3 regions of the Exiguobacterium sp. s138 genome follow, and region 2 is predicted to be linked to each of the others. Evidence: riboswitches for the same ligand, from Rfam matches in the RefSeq annotation. Region 2 holds a riboswitch; each other region holds the start of a gene.
The links. A riboswitch is a leader RNA that binds a small molecule or an ion and turns the genes downstream of it on or off. The one in region 2 is predicted to bind S-adenosylmethionine.
Positions count from the first base shown of each region.

Region 1: linked by a shared signal. The riboswitch ahead of KNP91_RS09650 (methionine ABC transporter ATP-binding protein) and the one ahead of metK (methionine adenosyltransferase) in region 2 are both predicted to bind S-adenosylmethionine.
Region 3: linked by a shared signal. The riboswitch ahead of KNP91_RS10925 (LLM class flavin-dependent oxidoreductase) and the one ahead of metK (methionine adenosyltransferase) in region 2 are both predicted to bind S-adenosylmethionine.

Region 1 is NZ_JACSMW010000003.1:493,769-500,697, reverse strand. It holds gene rho (transcription termination factor Rho) at 1-987, shown strand, start outside; gene KNP91_RS09670 (type B 50S ribosomal protein L31) at 1,085-1,330, shown strand; gene KNP91_RS09665 (DedA family protein) at 1,366-2,016, opposite strand; gene KNP91_RS09660 (thymidine kinase) at 2,194-2,814, shown strand; gene KNP91_RS09655 (alpha/beta hydrolase) at 2,878-3,636, opposite strand; SAM riboswitch class I at 3,699-3,802, opposite strand; SAM riboswitch class I at 4,052-4,155, shown strand; gene KNP91_RS09650 (methionine ABC transporter ATP-binding protein) at 4,242-5,273, shown strand; gene KNP91_RS09645 (methionine ABC transporter permease) at 5,263-5,913, shown strand; gene KNP91_RS09640 (MetQ/NlpA family ABC transporter substrate-binding protein) at 5,944-6,765, shown strand; gene KNP91_RS09635 (M20 family metallopeptidase) at 6,792-6,929, shown strand, end outside.
Region 2 is NZ_JACSMW010000003.1:55,621-62,549, reverse strand. It holds gene KNP91_RS07570 (EAL and HDOD domain-containing protein) at 1-557, shown strand, start outside; gene pckA (phosphoenolpyruvate carboxykinase (ATP)) at 614-2,182, opposite strand; SAM riboswitch class I at 2,415-2,541, shown strand; gene metK (methionine adenosyltransferase) at 2,669-3,877, shown strand; gene KNP91_RS07555 (GNAT family N-acetyltransferase) at 4,023-4,508, shown strand; gene KNP91_RS07550 (alpha/beta fold hydrolase) at 4,592-5,296, shown strand; gene mnmM (tRNA 5-(aminomethyl)-2-thiouridylate-methyltransferase MnmM) at 5,349-5,939, opposite strand; gene KNP91_RS07540 (MDR family MFS transporter) at 6,118-6,929, shown strand, end outside.
Region 3 is NZ_JACSMW010000004.1:158,471-165,399, reverse strand. It holds gene KNP91_RS10955 (nitroreductase family protein) at 15-650, opposite strand; gene KNP91_RS10950 (MarR family winged helix-turn-helix transcriptional regulator) at 666-1,121, opposite strand; gene KNP91_RS10945 (YczE/YyaS/YitT family protein) at 1,270-1,938, opposite strand; gene KNP91_RS10940 (DUF817 domain-containing protein) at 2,089-2,868, shown strand; gene KNP91_RS10935 (DUF2325 domain-containing protein) at 2,959-4,224, shown strand; gene KNP91_RS10930 (DUF975 family protein) at 4,292-4,930, shown strand; SAM riboswitch class I at 5,039-5,144, shown strand; gene KNP91_RS10925 (LLM class flavin-dependent oxidoreductase) at 5,216-6,274, shown strand; gene KNP91_RS10920 (ATP-grasp domain-containing protein) at 6,271-6,929, shown strand, end outside.

The DNA.
Region 1 (6,929 bases), 440 kb from region 2:
CGGTTCCAAGGCTTATTAAGTGTGGAAGCCGTCAATGGAGAAGCGCCGGATACAGCCCGGAACCGTCTGTTCTTCCCGGCATTGACACCAATCTATCCGGATCGCCTGATGCGTCTTGAGACAGAACCGCGTCATTTGTCGGTCCGGGTGATGGATATGATTGCCCCGGTCGGATTTGGCCAACGCGGTTTGATTGTCGCGCCGCCAAAAGCAGGTAAGACTTCTCTATTAAAAGAAATCGCCAATTCAATCCAGGTGAATCATCCGGATGTTGAATTGATTATTCTGTTGATTGACGAACGGCCGGAAGAAGTGACGGACATCGAACGTTCTGTCCCTGGAGCGGATGTCGTCAGCTCAACGTTTGACGAAACACCGGACAACCACGTTCGGATTTCGGAACTTGTGTTGGAGCGGGCGATGCGTCTCGTCGAGCATAAAAAAGATGTCGTTATTTTAATGGATTCGATTACACGTTTGACGCGTGCTTACAACTTAACGGTTCCGCAAAGCGGACGGACGTTGTCCGGGGGGATTGACCCGGCAGCCTTCCACAAACCAAAACGCTTTTTCGGTGCAGCCCGGAATATCGAACACGGCGGCAGTCTGACGATTCTCGCGACGGCACTCGTCGAAACCGGTTCACGGATGGATGATGTCATCTATGAAGAGTTTAAAGGAACTGGAAACATGGAACTGCATCTGGACCGGAAATTATCCGAGCGCCGGATTTTCCCGGCCATCGATATCCGGAAATCCGGAACACGGAAAGAAGAGTTGCTGTTACCGAAGGAACAACTGGATGCCTTATGGACGATCCGCCGGACGATGAACGAGTCCAATGAGTTCGTCGACAGCTTCTTACGCAAGATCCGGGATACAAAAAATAACGAAGAATTTTTCGTTGAACTGGAGAAAGAAAAGAAGAAACCCGTCCGGCGTGCGCCTGTGAAGCCACGTGTGACGAAAACCGATACAACGACTTGAAAATAGGTATTGCGGGGCATGAAAAAATCGTTTAGTATAGGAAGGTAACTTACTCTGGCTCAGCAAATGAACCAGGGCGGAAGGAGAGAAAACAACCATGAAACAAGGAATTCACCCAAACTACAACAAAGTTGTATTTATGGACTCAACTACTGAGTACAAATTCTTGACTGGTTCTACACGTTCTTCGAACGAGACAATCACTTGGGAAGATGGAAACGAGTACCCACTCATCCGTGTGGATGTGTCTTCGGACTCGCACCCATTCTACACTGGTCGTCAAAAGTTCAACGCTGCAGACGGTCGTGTCGATCGCTTCAACAAAAAATACGGCCGCAAGTAATTGCGACTTCAGTATTAAAAAACAGCCTGTCTCCTTCACTGGAGCAGGCTGTTTTTGTATAGGCTGAATTTGGCACGGTACGTCAGGTACGTCTTCAGAACGAAGGACAGACCGATTGCACCCGTAGCACCGACGAGGTACGGCAGTGTCTCCGGATTGTTCGCGAAATGTTCGAACAGTAGACTGAAGGAAAAATGACGTCCTAAAAAATATCCGGCTCCTAAAAAAACACTGATCCAAATGAGAGCACCTGTATACGCATAGGTGACGAAGATCCGGAACGGCATTTTCGAGACACCGGCAAAAAAGGCGGACAACTGTCGAAGGCCCGGTATGTAATAACCAATGATTAAGACGGTTTTTCCGTAACGTAAAAATCCAGCTTCGGCTTTAAAGATATGTTTTTCAGAAATCCGTAATTTCGGAGCCATTCGATGCAGTAACGGCATTCCGAGCTTCAAACCGAGCACGTAGCTGATCGTCATACCGATGCAACTGCCGGCATAGGCGGCAAGAATCGTTCCGATGAGCGGTAAATCACCGTGATGCATCCAAAATCCTGACATGACGAGTAATGTCTCGTCCGGAACCGGAAGACCGACGATTCCACCGGCCAGAAGAATTGCGAGTCCGAACGCTCCATATTGCTGGAGGACTTCATGTAATATGTGATGAATCGGAGTCACCTTCCTTCAAAGAAACTTCTCTTTCAGTGTACAGGAAATACATACCAGTTGAAATGAGAAGATGAAGAAAGTGGCGAATTTGGCAAGGGTTTTTGATTTTTAGAAGTCAATCCTTTTTCTCAATTTAGATTCGGGCTATACTCGTTAAAGTGACTAATTTAGAGGACGGTGTTTACGATGATGCATGTGATCAATCAATATGGTTGGATTGAAGTGATTTGCGGAAGTATGTTTTCCGGCAAGTCGGAAGAACTGATCCGTCGTGTCAGACGGGCACAGTATGGAAAGTTACCGGTTCAAGTGTTCAAGCCGGCAATCGATGACCGGTATCATGAGGAACACGTCGTGTCGCACGTCGGCAATTCGGTCATCGCGATTCCGATGGCGACGAGCCGTGATGTCTATGCAGCAGTGGCGGAAGAGACGCAAATCGTCGCAATTGACGAAGTTCAATTTTTTGACGATGAGATTGTCGCCGTCATCGAAGCACTAGCTCAAGATGGCAAACGCGTCATTTGTGCAGGCCTCGATCAAGATTTTCGGGCAGAACCATTCGGCAAGATGCCTGAATTATTGGCACGCGCAGAATTCGTGACGAAATTACAGGCGATTTGTCTGTCGTGCGGCGATCCGGCATCGCGGACCCAACGATTGATTGACGGAAAACCGGCCAACTACAATGATCCGATCATTCTGGTCGGGGCGTCTGAGTCCTATGAACCACGTTGCCGCCATTGCCACCAAGTACCGGGGAAACCACAACCGTTGCAGGAATGGAAAAAGCAACAACATAATTAAGCAATACAAAAAAGCGAACGATTCCCGGCAGTCAGGCCGAAGAATCGTTCGCTTTTTTGGGGTTCAGCCGGTCTGTGTCAAGTGGCTGAACTGTTCGACGAACTGCAGCGTTTCGCGGACAATCGTTTTTTGGTCGTGGTCAAGCGTTGCGACGTGGTAGGAGTCAAGCAGACAGTAACTGCGCTTATCTGCTGCACCAATCGTCCGGTACAAATAATCCGAACAGATCGGTGGGACGACATGATCCTCGGCAGAATATAAAATAAGCGTCGGAATTTGAATCGTCGCGAGGTGTGATCGCGTCTCCTCAATCAATCGTAACAGTTCCGAAGCGCAGACGGCGGGGACAAGATCATAGATGATTTCAAAAGCCGACTGTTTGATATCAGGGACACTTTCCGGAAGATAGACCGGACAATCGGTGAACGACAAGGCTTCGTAGGCAGGGACGGACAAGGCGGCATTGATGGTGATGATTCCTGCGACCGGGAGTCCTTCAGCGGCAAGTGACAGGGCAAGTGTCGCGCCCATCGATTGGCCGACGATGAAGACGGATTCGCATCGTCCCGCCAATTGTTCAAAGCCGTCCCGGACGCTCTGCTTCCAGTCATCGGCCGTCGCCGCTTCGAATTCTCGCAGATCCGTCCCATGCCCGTGCAGGCGTGGCGCATGGACGGAAAAACCGTGTGCTGCGAACTGTTCTCCTACAGCCCGAACACTTTGCGGCGTTGCATTAAAACCATGACAGAGCAAAATGCCGACGGATCCGCGTCCTAAGGAAAAGGCTTCGGCACCCGGTATAACAGGATAAACCATACTCATCATCTCGTCCTCCATTTCAAAAATAAAAACCCGTTTGGCTTTGGACGCAAACGAGTTTCTCGTGTGTATCATCCAAAGCAATTGCTTTGCTGGTCGGAGCACCTTGCCGATCGGCAGGTTGCCGTGGAGTCCTAGAGCCAGGTCTCTCGTCCACTCTTGATATATCGTATAGGAATTGTCGGATTAATCATTGAGAAGATGATAGCATTGACGGAAAGGGATTGTCAAACTCTCTTTATACGGCGTCGAAGAGCTTTCGGGAATCCGTCCTGTCCCGGGTTGCTGATCGATATGGGCCATATGGTTTATTTTTGAAAATATGGTTGACCTTTAAAAGATCTTTCTGTAGTGTAAAAATTAGTTTTACGACATAAGTTCAACCGGCAACAATACACATATGAATTTCATACCGCAACACTTATCCAGAGAGGTGGAGGGACTGGCCCTACGAAACCTCGGCAACAGACTCATTATGAGCACTGTGCCAATTCCATCAGACAATTGTCTGAGAGATGAGTCGAGTGGATTCTGCCATTGTGCGGATCCAGGTCTCTTCTTGTTTCTTAAGAAGAGACCTTTTTTGTATTTTGAAGGGGGAAAAAGTGGTGATTACATTCAAAAATGTAAAAAAAATCTATGAAACAAATGATCAATCGATTGCTGCGCTGAATGGCGTGGATCTCGAAATCCGAAAAGGCGAAATCTTCGGCGTCATCGGTTTCAGTGGAGCCGGGAAAAGCTCCTTATTACGTTGCGTCAACCTGCTCGAACGGCCGACATCCGGCAGTGTGACGGTCGATGGACAAGATTTGACGACACTGTCGGCGAAGCAGTTACGGGAGGCGAAGCAACACATCGGGATGATTTTTCAGCACTTCAACCTGCTGGATTCGAATACAGTATTTGCGAACGTCGCTAAACCGCTCGTCTTAAAAGGTGTCAAAAAAGATGAGGTCGAGCGGCGGGTCACGGAACTGCTGGAGTTCGTCGACTTGGCGGATAAAGCTGATCACTATCCGGATCAGCTATCAGGCGGACAGAAACAACGGGTCGGGATCGCCCGGGCACTCGCCACCCAGCCATCGGTCCTGTTATGTGACGAAGCGACATCCGCTCTTGATCCGCAAACGACCCAACACATATTGCGTCTGCTGAAACAAATCAATCAGGAATACGGCATTACGATTTTACTGATTACCCATGAGATGGGGGTCATCCGTGAAATCTGTGACCGGGTCGCCGTCATTGAAGCCGGTCAGCTGATTGAATCAGGGACCGTGTTCGATGTCTTCTCGAACCCGCAGACGGCAACGGCGAAAAACTTCGTCCGCTCCGTCATGCAGGATGAGATTCCGGCCTCGGTTCAAAAAGTCATCGATCAACGGGATGCCGGCCATCACATCTACAAAATCAACTTCCTTGGAGCAGGGACGGGACAACCGCTCTTATCGCAGGTCGCAAAACGGTTTGATGTCGATCTCAACATCCTGCACGGCAGCATTACGGAACTGCAAAACATTCCGTTCGGCAGTCTGCTTGTTGAACTGATTGGCGACGCGACGGAAATCAAGCGGGCATTACAATATATCGATCAGTCGGATGTCATCGTCGAGGAGGTGCTCGCAGATGCTAGTTAATTACACGGACATCTGGACTGCTTTTCTGCAGACGTTGACGATGGTTGGACTGTCATTACTCTTTTCGACATTGATTGGTTTACCGCTCGGGATTCTGCTTGTCGTGACACGCAAAGGAGCGTTGCTCGAACGAATTCCGTTCTTCAATGTCCTAAGCGGCATCGTCAATATCTTCCGGTCCGTTCCGTTCATCATTCTGCTCGTGGCAATCATTCCGCTGACCCGTTTAATTGTCGGATCGTCAATCGGAACACAGGCGGCAATCGTTCCGCTCGTCTTTTACGCGGCACCGTACATTGCCCGCCTGATCGAAAGTTCGTTGCTTGAAGTCGATACCGGTGTCCTTGAGGCAGCGGAAGCGATGGGGGCGACACCGTTGCAGACGATTTTCCGTTTTCTGTTGCCGGAAGCGCTCAGCTCGCTTGTTCTGAACCTGACGATTGCGACGATTGGTTTGATCGGCGCATCAGCAATGGCCGGGGCGATTGGTGGCGGTGGACTTGGTGACTTGGCGATTACCTACGGTTACCAACGGTTTGATACGACGGTCATGATCATCACGGTCGGAATTCTCGTCATCTTGGTTCAAGGACTACAGACGACAGGCAATCTGTTGGCACGAAAAATTCGGAGACACTAAAAAAAGAGAGAAAAAAGGGAGAGATGGATGATGAAAAAAGGTTTAGCGATTGGTGCAGCATTAACGACGGTATTGTTTGCGGGATGTGCCGCTTCCGGAGAAGAAGATCAAAAGACGGTCAAGCTCGGGGTCAGCGGTTCTGATACACAAGTCTGGGAATACGTCGCGAAAAAGGCGAAGAAAGAGGGCATCACGATTGAACTCGTCAAGTTCTCCGACTACGTCCAGCCGAACCTCGCCCTGGCGGAAGGGGAAATTGATGCGAACTCCTTCCAGACGGTTTCTTACTTTAACGCCTTCAAAAAAGAACATAAGTTAAAACTGTCGCCAATTGCGACGACGGTCATCGCACCGATGGGAATTTATTCGGATAAGGTCAAGGACGTCAAAGACATTCCGGTCGGCGGAAAGATTGCCGTTCCAAACGAAGCGACGAACATGGGTCGGGCATTGCTGCTGTTGCAGGAAGCCGGCTTGATTAAATTGCCGGATGACTTTGACGGCAACGGATCCGTTGATAAAATCGTCGAGAATCCGAAAAAACTGAAAATTGTCCCGGTCGTGGCCGGTCAGACACCACGCGTTCTGCCGGATGTCTCGGCCTCGATCATCAATAACGGAATCGCGGTCGATGCCGGATTCAACCCGATCAAGGACTCGATTCTCCATGAAAACGAGACGGCAAAACCATACATCAACATCATCGCGACCCGGACGGAAGACAAAGACAAAAAGACGCTTAAGAAAATCGCCTCGCTGTATCAGCAGGACGATGTCGCGGCCTTCATCAAAAAAGAATACAAAGGCAGCACGATTCCAACGTTCGTCCCACTCAGTGACATCGGCGAATAACTAAAAATCCAAAGGAGCTGACCGAAATGACGATTCAGACAAAACGGGAAAACCTGACACAAACGATTGAACAGGATATTGAACAAAAACGCGAGTCTTACCTCGAGACAAGCCACCGGATTCATGCGACACCCGAGATTGGCAATGAAGAATATTTTGCGTCA
Region 2 (6,929 bases):
ACATCAGTGTGCAAGTACTGCAATTGATCAACTCTCCGGGCATCGGTCTTCGGAACATGGTCAGTTCCGTCCGTCAAGCAATTTCCTTGCTGGGCTTTTCCCAACTGAAGAGCTGGATTTCGTTGATCGTCTTGCGTGAGATGAAACTAGCGAGTCCGTATCAATGGTCGGACGAATTATTGCGTTCATCCTTGCATTGCGCAAAACTATGCGAACTGTTTGCGACGGAAACGAAGACACTGAAAGCAGAAAGTGCCTACATGATCGGCTTACTGTCACACATCGATGCCTTGCTTTCCGTGGATATCGGTGAAATCATCGATCAGCTTCCGATTGAACCGGCTTTGAAAAATGTCTTGCAAGGGGAAGATCACCCGTTTCGCGATTGCCTGTTGCTTGCGATCAGCGCAGACCGGGGCGAGTTTGAACGGTTTGAGATGCTCAGTAATCGGTTCGGGATTATGAAGCACCGGGCTTATGAGTTACTGAAAGAGAGTCAAGTTTGGCTTGCGCAAAAGGAACTCCATTTAAAAGACAAAACCGATTCAATCGTCTAACAGAAAAAGGTTGAGCATCCGTTACGGAGCTCAACCTTTTTTGTATCAGTATGATGTTAGACACGAGGACCGGCTGATTTGATGGCATCGGTCGCACTTTCGAAACGCGCGAAGTTCTGTGTGAACTTTTGTGCGAGTGCAGTCGCTTGTTGTTCGTAATCGGATGGATTTGCCCAAACTTTTACCGGATTGAGCAGGTCAGTCGGAACACCAGGTACTTCAATCGGCATATGCAGACCGAAAATCGGATGTTCTTCTGTCGGGATGTCTGCAAGCAGACCGTTGACGGCCGCATTGACCATCGTTCGTGTATAGGAGAGTTTCATCCGGCTTCCTGTACCGTAAGCGCCGCCGGTCCAGCCTGTGTTGACGAGATAGACTGTGACACCGTGACGATCAATCAGTTCCCCGAGCATCGTCGCATATTTTTCCGGAATCAACGGCAGGAATGGTGAACCGAAGCACGTCGAGAATGTGGCTTCCGGTTCTGTAACGCCGCGCTCCGTTCCAGCCAGTTTTGATGTGTAGCCGGATAAGAAGTGATACATCGCTTGTTCTTTCGTCAGTTTACTGATTGGAGGCAAGACACCATAGGCATCCGCCGTCAGAAAGACAATCGTTTTCGGGTGACCGGCGCGTGACGGAATGGCGATGTTGTCGATTGCTGTAATCGGGTAAGCGGCACGTGTATTTTCAGTCAATGAAGTATCATCATAATCCGGAATCCGCGCATCATCGAGGACGACATTTTCAAGAACGGTTCCGAAGCGGATCGCATCAAAGATTTGTGGTTCTTTTTCGCGTGACAGATTAACTGTTTTCGCATAGCAGCCACCTTCGATGTTGAAGACACCGTCATGAGACCAACCGTGTTCATCGTCACCGATTAATTGGCGACTGTCATCAGCAGACAGCGTGGTCTTACCAGTTCCTGAGAGTCCGAAGAATAAGGCGACATCGCCGTCGTGTCCGACGTTTGCTGAACAGTGCATCGACAAGACTTCTTGTTGGGGTAAAAGATAGTTCATGACAGAGAAAATTGATTTTTTGATTTCTCCGGCATACTCCGTTCCGCCAATCAAGACGATCCGGTGTTCGAATGACATCGCGATGAAGGTCTCGGAGTTTGTGCCGTCAACCGCCGGATCCGCTTTAAAATGTGGTGCGTAGACGACCGTAAACGGTTCAAAGGCTGCAACCGTAGGATATTCACGTAAAAACAGCTGTTTCGCAAACAAATTATGCCAAGCATATTCGGTTACGACGCGCACTGGAAGGGTGAAATGCGTATCGGCACCAGCAGCAGCTTCTGTGTAGTAGAGTTGATCTGCTTCGTTCATATAACGAAGAACTTTTTGTAACAGTTGCTCGAATTTGTCCGACTCCATCGGTTGATTGACATGACCCCAATCGATATGCATCTCACATAAGTCATCACGGACGATGAACTTGTCTTTCGGTGAACGACCTGTAAATTTCCCCGTTTCTACAGACAAAGCACCATTTTCTGCAAGAACTCCTTCTTTGTTGCGAATTGCATGTTCGACTAGTTCAGCAACAGACAGTTGTTTGAACACATGCTCCTTCTTGAGTAGTTCTTCGATATTCAGGACCGTCATCGGCATCCTGACCCCACCTTTCCCCTACGTTGGTTTTGGCTCTACTATTAGTATGACACATTTATTATATATGACATACTAATGATAGAGCAATCATTTTCATGCGCTGATTTCTATTTATCTGGAAACGCTTTCAGCATTAACAGTTTAACATCTCTCCCGAAATTTTTCGACTAGAAATTAAAACGTTGCTTGACAGAGTGAGCACAAGTTTATATCATGTAATTCGTAACGGATACTCTTATTCTGAGCAGGTGGAGGGAACAAGGCCCGAAGAAACCCGGCAACCGTCTTATATTAATTTCATCATTAATGTAGGAAAAGGTGCTCTCCTGAAGCGAAGTAAACACTTCGAACGATAAGAGGGTAAAGGAAGAACGCACAACCTTTCCCTGACCATTTTTGGACATGGAAAGGTTTTTTTCATTTTACCGTCCCACTCAACTAGGGGAAATGAGTACACCGTCAAATTCTTTTTTGGGAGGGTCAAACATGACAAACCTTAATCGCCGACTGTTTACGTCGGAATCAGTAACAGAAGGTCACCCGGATAAAATCTGTGACCAGATTTCGGATTCAATTTTGGATGCAATTCTTGCAGCCGATCCAAACGCACGTGTTGCGGCAGAAACTTCTGTCACGACAGGACTCGTATTAGTAGCAGGAGAAATCACGACATCAACTTACGTGGATATCCCGAAAGTCGTTCGTGAAACGATTCGCGAAATTGGCTATACACGCGCTAAATACGGTTTCGATGCAGACACTTGTGCTGTATTGACATCAATCGATGAGCAGTCAGCAGACATCGCTCTCGGTGTTGACCAAGCGCTTGAAGCACGCGAAGGAAACATGTCAGATGAAGAAATCGATGCAATCGGAGCAGGAGACCAAGGTCTGATGTTCGGTTATGCAACGAAAGAAACACCTGAACTCATGCCACTTCCGATCTCACTTTCACACAAACTGGCTCGTCGTCTTGCAGAAGTTCGTAAAAACGGACAACTCGATTACCTCCGTCCGGATGGTAAGACGCAAGTCACGGTTGAATACAATGAGAACAATGAACCTGTTCGCGTTGATACAATCGTCATCTCAACACAACATGCAGAAGAAGTGACGCTTGAGCAAATCCAAGCTGATCTGAAAGAACATGTCATCGCACCGGTCATTCCGACTGAGTACATCGATGCCGATACAAAATTCTTCATCAACCCAACTGGTCGTTTCGTCATCGGCGGACCACAAGGTGATGCTGGATTAACAGGCCGTAAAATCATCGTTGATACGTATGGCGGATATGCACGTCACGGCGGTGGAGCTTTCTCTGGTAAAGATCCAACGAAAGTCGACCGTTCAGCTGCTTACGCAGCGCGTTACGTCGCGAAGAACCTCGTAGCTGCAGGTCTTGCAGACAAAGCGGAAGTTCAACTCGCGTACGCAATCGGTGTCGCACATCCGGTATCAATCGCGGTGGATACATTCGGTACAGGAAAACTTCCTGAAGCACAACTGGTTGAACTGGTTGCTGAAAACTTCGATCTTCGTCCGGCTGGAATCATCAACATGCTTGATCTCCGTCGTCCGATCTATCGTCAGACAGCAGCTTATGGTCACTTCGGTCGTACAGACATCGAGTTACCATGGGAGCAGACAGATAAAGCCGCTACTCTTGAAGAGCAGGCAAAACGTTTCGCATAATTCATTGTTCAGAAACATCCTTCTAAAGGGTGTTTCTGAACTTTTTTTGTTTCTCCTGAACTTTGCAGGGATACGACTGAAATTTCTAGAAAAGGGTAAAAGAACATGAGTCTGTATTCTGTAAAAGGAAAAGGGGGATTTCGGTATGGAGATACGCGAAGCGGTTCCGGCTGATGCAGCACGCATTCATGATATTGCGCTCACGTCTTGGATGGACACATATGAGGAAATCTATTCAGAACGCTCGAAAGCCCATTTCGTTCAAGAAGCGTACCCGCAGGAAGAAGTGGTCCGGGCGATTCGGACAGCGGAGGAAGCACGTGGAGAATATTTCAACGTCGGACTGATTGACGGGGAAATCGTCGGTTTCATTCACGCGATTGATGTTGAGGGAACATGGGAAATCGTCCGATTGTATGTCTTGCCGAAATACCAACAAAACGGGATCGGACGCCGGCTGATCCGCGAACTGGAATTGCAGGGAGCCTCTCCGATCGAAGTGTATGTCGAATCCCGGAACTATAAAGCCCGCCACTTTTTAACGTCGTACGGATTCAAGGAAATCAGTGAGACGACAGAGGAAGTCTTCGGACAAGTGGAACCTGTGACGCGTCTACAACGTATATATTAAAGAAATGGAATCCGACTTAAGGCGGTTTGGCTGGAGTCGGATTTGTTGCATACTAAACAGATATCGAATGAAGAGGTGAGTTTGTGGTAGAACAACCAACCGGAGTGATCGTTCTTGTATATCCACTCCAATTACGTGCTCGGCCGAGTGAGGCGCTGATTCGTGTATTAGAACGCGAATACGAAGTTCTCCTGGTCGATGCACCCCGTCGTGTATCGTTTGAAGAACATCAACAGCTGTTAAAAGAAGCATTACGTGAAGCCGGTAAACGAAAATTACCGATTCACATCATTGCCTGCAGTATGGGGGCACTTGTCGTCAATCGGCTGCTTCAAGAATATGAGTTGCCGATGGCGAGCCTGACATTCATCTCGCCGTTATTTGATTGGCACAACTCGAAGCAACTAGGCGGCGTCAAACAAGTGTTTGCAAGTGCTTTCGACCGGTTCCGTCCGGATGCTCCGCTCGGCACATTGCCGTTCGGACAGAACAATGAGGATGCTGCACGTCTCGGTGAATTGACGTATGCGGAATATCGCGAGATTGAAGAAGAAATCGTCATCCATGACGAAGAACGTAAGAAACTGCCGCGGGTCCATCTCGCTTGTTTTTATGCACCGGATGATCAGTTCGCCGACGTCAAGTTGACGCTTGAAGTGTGCCGGAAGATGGGCGGAGACCAGATTTATCTGCAACGTCTGCACGGTTTCCCGCACTTCAGTTTTGAACGTTTGAATACGCGGTTTGCTGAAAAGCTATTGCTGTTTCTAAAGATGGTGGAAGATTAAACGGCAACAAGAAAAAGAGGAATCCGGATAGCATCGGGATTCCTCTTTTTGTTTAGTCGATTGTTTGTTTCTTTAATTTTTTTTCAATCGCGACGATGAACGGGGGATTGTTTTGCTGATTCAAGAAACGATATTGCAGGACGGCATAATCCTGTTGCGGGAGGGAAGAAACATGTTCCAATACCGCATCGCGTTCACGTCGTCCTTCCGAATGGCCATGGTAGATCACGAGGACAACCAGACCGCCGGGGACAAGAACCGGAAGGAGGGCACGGAGTGCTTCGAGTGTTTCTTCCCCGGTCGTCGTAACGGATTTATCACTCCCCGGTAAGTACCCCAGATTAAATACTCCGGCACGAATCGGGCGTTGTTCAGCAAACAAGCGGGCTCCGACATGAATATGACTTTCATGGTACAAATCGACCCAGTCGAAAACGTGAGCCGCCTGCAGACGGCGTGTCGTTTCTTCGATGGCCTGCTCCTGGACATCAAACGCGATGACCCGTCCGCTCGGTCCGACCTGTTCGGCAAGAAAATGCGTATCATGACCGTTCCCGGCAGTCATGTCGACGACACAATCCCCCTCATGAATGACTGATTCCAATAATTCTTTGGCGTAAGGCAATACACGTGCAAGTGACATGGCAAAAACTCCTCTTTCTGATAATATGCTCTATTTTTTTCTAAGTACCCGGAAAATTGACCCTTTAGTCAATTGTATCATTTTTCCGATTGTTCGTTTAATAGCGAAGTTCCTTGACAGAGGGTAGCGTAATTTCGTAAAGTGGCAAGGTTGGAAACTACATTGGAGGATACTTATCATGCCGAAATTACCTCGCGCGGTCTGGATTCTGGTATTGGCGATGGCGATCAATACGACAGGATCTTCTTTTTTATGGCCGTTTAATACATTATACATTCATGATTATTTAGGAGAGTCGATGACAAAAGCCGGAATGGCTTTATTCGTCAACTCGGCTCTCGCCATTGTCGGAAACTATATCGGCGGAAAAGCATTTGACCGGTTAGGCGGGAAACGGACGCTTGTCATCAGTGTCATCGGGCTGGTCCTTGCCTCGATTGGTCTTTGGCTGTTCCATCAGACCTTCACCGGATATGTGCTAATGTTGGGATTGATCGGATTCGTCGGAGGAATGGTATTCCCGACGATCTATGCTTTGACCGGTGTCATCTGGCCGGAAGGTGGAAGACGGGCATTTAATGCAATCTATGTTGCCCAAAACGTCGGAGTGGCACTCGGTACCGCGATCAGCGGACAAATTGCAGCAATCGACATCCAGTTCATCTTCATCGCCAATCTGATCCTTTACTTATTGTTTGCCGTCGTCCTCTTGGTGGGACTGAACTGGATTCACGTGCATCCGGTCAAACGTCAATCGGTATCGGCAGGGGAGGAAGTGCGGGAACCGCTTTCGAAGAGTTCAGTCCGGACGATGCTGTACGTTTCGGTCGGCTATGCGCTCTTGTGGTTTGTGTATGTTCAATGGCAGGGAACATTTTCCGTGCATACAAAATCCCTCGGTGTGACAATTTCCGAATACTCGATTTTATGGACGATCAACGGTGCACTGATCGTATTTGCGCAACCGTTATTGACACCTGTCCTGCGCTG
Region 3 (6,929 bases), on a different contig from region 2:
GATACGGGTACTGCTTATTTCCAGTCTGCGATATCGTTGATCGGCAGACGAACTGACGGATAACCAGCGTCGACGGCTTTCCCGATTGAAAGAAGCATAACCGGTACGTAACGATCTTTTTCCATGCCGAACGCTTCAGCGATTTGGTCTTTTTCATAACCGCCAATCGGATTTGTATCGTAACCGTGTGCACGAGCAACGAGCATCAATTGCATCGAGACGAGACCTGAGTCGATCAAAATGCTGTCTTTCAGTGCACTGGCCGGTACATTTTCATACATTCCTTGAATGGCAGGTACTTGACGATCGCGGACTTCTTGCGGCATCAGTCCTTTTTCAACGGCTGTATCATAGATGTTTTCAAGTTGATCGATTGCTTTCATGTCACCAAAGACAGCGATGACAGCAGATGATGTCTCGACTTGCACCTGGTTGAATTTAGCGAGCGGGGCGAGTGTTGCTTTTCCTTCTTCGCTGTCGATGACGAGGAAACGCCACGGTTGCATGTTGACAGAAGACGGAGCAAGCGTCGCTTCTTCAAGAATTTGTGTCATTTCTTCTTTTGAGATTTTGACGTTTGTGTCGTAGTTGCGGATCGAGCGGCGTCCTTTAACGATCTCCATAAAATCAGTTGCAGTTTGTGTAGTCATTTGAAAGTCTCCTTTTTAAGTAACAGTTGTTTTAGGTAAGGTAAGGGCATTTGTTTCTATCCGTTGAATCATTTGTGTCAGCTGGTGCTGTTCGTCTGCCGTGAATCCTTCAAGCAGTTGTTCGAGGAATTCATCTTTTTGCTGACGTAACCGGGTGATTCGTGTGGCGCCTTCTGCCGTCAACGAAACGAGAATGACACGGTTATCGGTTGCGGAACGGACACGTTCAATCATACCCTTCGTTTCCAGGTGTTTTAAATGTCGTGTCACGGCTGCATTATCAACGTTGACGCGTTGTTGCAACTCTTTTTGACTGATGGTCGTGTCAACCTCGAGTTGTGCTAATAAGTCCATCCGGGTTTGGCTGAAGCCGTCCGTACAGAGATCGAATTTTTGAGCAATCGTCTTATTGACGGAGACGAGCGCATAAATCAGTCGTCCTTTTTCAGTACAGGAAATACTCAAGTTCATCACATCCTTCCCTTCGTTCGAAAAATCCTTGACGTATCAAAGATTGATATGTAAACGAATATAACGTGTCTGCTTTCATGCCGCAACTAATATGCTTCATCCACAAAAAAGATACCATTTCAGATGAAATGGTATCGAGTCAGACGACTTAACTGATTTTTTGTTGTTTACGGGGAATCGTACCGGCATCAATCGCTGCAATCATCCGGCGGAAATGTCCCAACCAAAACTGCAGGAACGGACCAATCAGGAAAATCGATAAAATCGTTCCGAAGAACACGGGTCCTCCGAGCAACCAACCGATCCCGCAAGCGGTGATTTCCATGAACGTCCGCATCATCCGGATGGATGTACCAAATCGCTCGGCGAGCGTCAGGGTCAGTCCGTCCCGCGGTCCGGCTCCGTAGCCGACAGCGACGTACAGTCCCGCGCCCATCCCGATGATGAAGATGCCGGCAATCAACCATAGTGTATTCTGCCAAAGCGAGGAGAAAGAGGGCAGGAGGCCTGAACCGAGAACGAGATTCATGAATACGCCGACAAAAATCGCGTTGACGAGTGTGCCGACCTGCGGTGTAATCTGGTCGAGCAAGTATTTGACGAACACCAACAACAGGCCGACGAGAAGAATAATCGTCCCGACGGAAAACGGCGTTTTATTTTGCAGACCAAGGTGAAGAACGTCCCAAGTCGAGACGCCGAGTTGTGCCGTGATCATCATTGATGAACCGACAGCGAGTAAAAAAAGACCGAATAAGAATAATGCCCATTTCAGAACGGAACGGAACAGCCAAGACGTTTGAATGGTCTGCTTCATGGATGAGAGACACCTCGTTTCAAAATAAAATTGATTCATTAACTGTACCATGTTTGACGAAAGAAACTAAAGCGAATCCGATATTTTCCATCTTGAGATGGAGGGAATCTGTTCTTCTGATCCGTATACTAATGAAAAGGAGGTCCGTCCATGCAAAAAATCCGTCATTTTTTCCGTTTTACATACCTTGAGGCCATCTGTTGTGTGTTTCCGGTCGCGATTTTCCTGGCACTTGCTGCATCCCGTTATCTACCGGCGGAACCGATTGCCCGTTACGATTTGCTCCTGATCTGGTGCCTCGTCGTTCAAATCGTCTTACTCGTCACGCGTTATGAAACGAAAGAAGAGTTTAAATTGATTTTAATTTTTCATGCGATTGGACTCGGACTGGAGTTATTTAAAGTCCAATTCGGATCCTGGAGTTATCCGGAAGATGCCTTCAGCAAGGTGTTGGGTGTACCGCTTTATGCCGGCTTCATGTACGCGAGCGTCGCCAGTTATATCTGTCAGGCCTTCCGCCGGTTTGACCTCCGTATCACACAGTTTCCCCGGCCTCTGTTTGCTCTAGCGACCGGTCTGCTTGTATACGTCAATTTCTTTACCCATCATTGGTTGTTTGATTTCCGTTGGATTTTGATGGGACTTGTTGCTCTCGTCTTTTATAAGTCCTGGGTCTATTTCCGTCTGGATGAAACGGTCTACCGAATGCCGCTCACCCTCTCGTTTGGGTTGATTGCCTGGTTCATCTGGCTGGCGGAAAACATCGTGACCTTTTTTAAAGGATGGGTGTATCCGAATCAGCAGGATGGATGGGAACTGGTCGACTTCGGGAAGTTATCGTCCTGGTTTTTACTTGTCATCATCACGATTCTGATTGTCTCCGTCGAAAAATACCGGCTCGGTGATCCTTCAATCGAAATAAAATCCTAACCATATACAAAAAATAACCTGGTCTTTTTTTGAGCAACCTAACCGACAGCCCCTTGCTATATTGGAAAAAAAGCAAAGGGGTTGTCGAAGATGATGCAACAAATCGTAGAGCAGGCGAAGACGTTAGTCGCCGGTAAAATGAAAGTAGTCGAAACGGTGGAAGAATGGGACTTACTGCTCGAGGAAATCCGGGGAATCGATGAATGGGTGCAGATGTCGCGTTACTATACACCCTCCGCAAAACCGGACATCGCGTGGAGCGAACCAGAAGAAGAGGTCACATTCGAACAATCTGTCATTCCTCCTGCACAGATCAATCCTGTCATCGAACAACGTTACGCCTATACGTTTGTGCGGGAATTAAAAGGTGGTTCTTTACGGGAATGGCCGAACAGTCATATCTCGGAAACAGAAATCCGGCAATGGAACCTTGAACATGGAATGGAAATCCGTGTCCAAGTCGTACATCAGGACTCCCGCCGGACGACACTTGAAGTGATGGCTGTTGTCGCGACTGACCGGATGAAGCCACTGTCTGAACGAATCGTTTTTGAAAAATGTATCGTTAAAAATCATGGCATCATTGAATCGACGGTCGAAGGACCATTAAAGGATGAGACGGGTAAGTCCTTTTATTACGCCACACCGGTTGAAGACATGCGATTCTTCCATCTGAAAGAAGGACAGCTCGTCGATCTCGTCATGTGGAAAGGTCGTCCGGAAACACTGACGATTGCTTGGAAGTATCCGTTCCAATATGAAGAACCGACGGTACAACTGTTAGAAACGTCGAACAGTCCAACCACATCAGGACCTTCGTCAGTTGAACCGACTCACGGATCAGCCGTCAAAAAATCGGAACGCTATCTGAAACAAATGAAACGCAAGTCGAAAGTCAAACAGGAACGGAAGACACGCCGAATTCGTGAAAAGAAATCCGAACCGTTGACACCGCTTGTGACGACGTCGCTACCGGGACAACCGATTGACTTCGTTGATAAGGAACCACTCGATTTTGCATCGTTCGAAGGCATGCGGCTCGTCATCGTCGGAAATGAACAGCAAGCTCCGGTCTACCGGACGTTTTTCGAAAAAACTGGAATCGAACTGATTCATCTGTCGGGTGATGCTCAATCTGCGAAGAAAATCGCCGGTCTTGCCAAAAAGACCGATGCCATCGTCGTCGTCACAAGCCGGGTATCTCATGCGGCTTCTGCACACGTCATCGCCCAGGCGAAAAAACATGACATCCCCTTTGCGATGGAACGGCTGGATGGGCGGCGTTCTTTGTATACGGCATGCCAGCGCCAACTTGAAAAAGCCCGCTTAAATCAGTTGAAAACAGGAAAATCCTGAAAAAAGATGAAACTCCTCTCCTAATTAGCCGTAAATAGAGATAGAACTTATTTTGAGGAGGATCTTCATGATTAAAGAATTAAAATTATCCGCCCGTGAAGCGCTCAGTGGTCGCTGGGTCTTCATGGCACTTATGTTTTTACTGTTTCTCATCATTCAAGGTATTCCAACGATGTTTTCTTCTGATGCGAATGAAGATATCCAAGCCATTGATTTGATCGGTTTCTTACTGAATATTCTTTTGCTACCCCTAGCAATTGGCTGGACATGGCTTGCGATGTCTGTCGCCCGGAAAGAACAGGCGAAAATCGTTGATTTGTTTGAGCCGTACAAAATCTTCTTAAAAGCAGTCGGTCTTTCGATTGTTCAAAGTATTTTTCTTGGTTTATGGTTCTTACTACTGATCATCCCGGGAATCATCAAGTCATTTTCATACCTCTTGACGTTCTACATTTTACGCGATGAGCCGTCAATCGGTATTTTGGACGCCATTACACGTTCGCGACAAATGATGGATGGACATAAGATGGAAGCCTTCATGCTTGTTCTTTCATTCATCGGCTGGTTCCTGCTTGGTTTAATTACAATCGGAATCGCCTTCTTATGGGTCGGACCTTATTTCAGCGTCACGCTTGCGAAATTCTACGACCGGATCCGCGGAGAAGAAGCACCTGGTGAACAATCAACGTTTGTAGCACCATATTAATTTGAGAAGAGGATGGGAGCCAAGCTCTCGTCCTTTTTTAATTCCGATTGGAAAACAAGGTTTAATGGTTGCTTTACTCTGCTAAAAAGTGTACGATAATTCCAATAATTCTTATCAAGAGAAGTCGAGGGAACGGCCCGAAGACACTTCAGCAACCCCGCGCGTAGCGGAAGGTGCTACTTCCTAAAAGGAATTTTTCCTTTGAAGATAAGAGCAGACATGATCAATCCGTCGCTCTTTTCGATTTTCGAGAAGAGCGATTTTTTTATAAGGGGGACATAACGGATGGAGTATGGATTTTGGTTACCGATTTTTGGCGGATGGTTACGAAATGTTGAAGACGAACAGATGCCGGCGACGTTCGACTATGCGAAACAGGTCGCGCAAACGGCAGAACGAATCGGGTTTTCGACGACACTGATTGCGGAATTAAACTTAAATGACATCAAAGGGCTTGAAGCACCAAGTCTCGAAGCCTGGACGACAGCAGCGGCGATTGCCGCAACGACGGAGCGTCTCGAAATCATGACAGCCGTCCGTCCGGGATTCCATAATCCGGCGACGACCGCGAAGATGGCAGCAAACATCGATCAACTCAGCAACGGGCGCTTTACGCTGAACGTCGTCTCCGCCTGGTGGGAAGAAGAAGCCCGGCAGTACAACGGGATCTTCACGGCTCACGACGAACGTTACGCCCGAACGGAAGAGTTTGTCACGATCATGAAAGGGTTATGGGCAGATGCTTCCCCGTACAGCTTTGACGGTAACTACTATACGCTCGAGAAGACACAACTACATCCAAAACCGGCGCAACGCCCGGGCATCAAATTGTATGCAGGTGGAGAAAGTGAAGCCGGCAAGCAAACCATCGTCAACCACTGTGATGCCTATGTCATGCACGGCGGAACAGTGGAAGAAGTGTCCGTTAAGATTGAGGATATGAAGGCGCGCCGACAAGCGACAGGGCAACCGCCGCTTGAAAGTTTTGGACTGGCAGCTTATATCATCTGCCGCGATACGGAAGAAGAGGCGGTGCGCGAGTGGCAACGGATTACGGATGTGAAGGAAGACAGTGCCGGGTACGCCGGGTATGATGACTTCGTCAGTAAATCGCAACTCGAACAACAGGTAAAACGGAATGACTATTCGGTCTCGAACCGCGGACTCCGTCCTGATTTAATTGGGACACCGGAACAGATTGCCGAGCGGATTCTTGCCTTTGAAGACGTCGGCGTTACTCTGTTGCTCCTTCAATTCTCACCGCAACTGGAAGAAATGGAACGCTTCGCGCGCGACGTCATGCCGCTCGTCGAAGAAAAACGAAAGGTAGGTCAAATCAAATGACAAAAATTCATATCTTACACGAAAATCAGGAATGGACGGATCATCTGATCAAACGACTGGAGGAACTGGAACTGCCGTACGAACAGTGGCATCTCGATGAAGGACAGGTACCGCTTGATGAAATCCCGCCGGAAGGCGTCTTCTACAGCCGGATGAGTGCGTCTTCGCATACGCGCGGGCACCGCTACGCGCCGGAACTGACGGAAGGGGTGCTCGCGTGGCTCGAGGAACACGACCGGACGGTCTTCAACGGAACACGTGCGTTGCGACTGGAAGTCAGTAAAATCAATCAGTATACGGCTCTTCGAAAAGCCGGTATCCGGGTTCCGAAAACGACGGCTGCCGTCGGACGTGATCAGATTGTTGAAGCGGCGAAAAATATCGGCGTATCTTCGTTCATCACAAAACACAACCGTGCCGGAAAAGGGCTCGGCGTCCAGTTGTTCCACTCGATTGAAGCACTCGAGACGTATCTTGACGGTCCGACGTTTGATGAGCCGGTCGACGGAATCACGTTGATCCAAGAGTATATCCAGGCACCGGAACCGTATATTACACGCTGTGAATTCGTCGGTGGAAAATTCGTTTACGCTGTCCAAGTTGATACATCAGAAGGCTTTGAACTGTGCCCGGCGGATGCGTGTGTGATCGATGA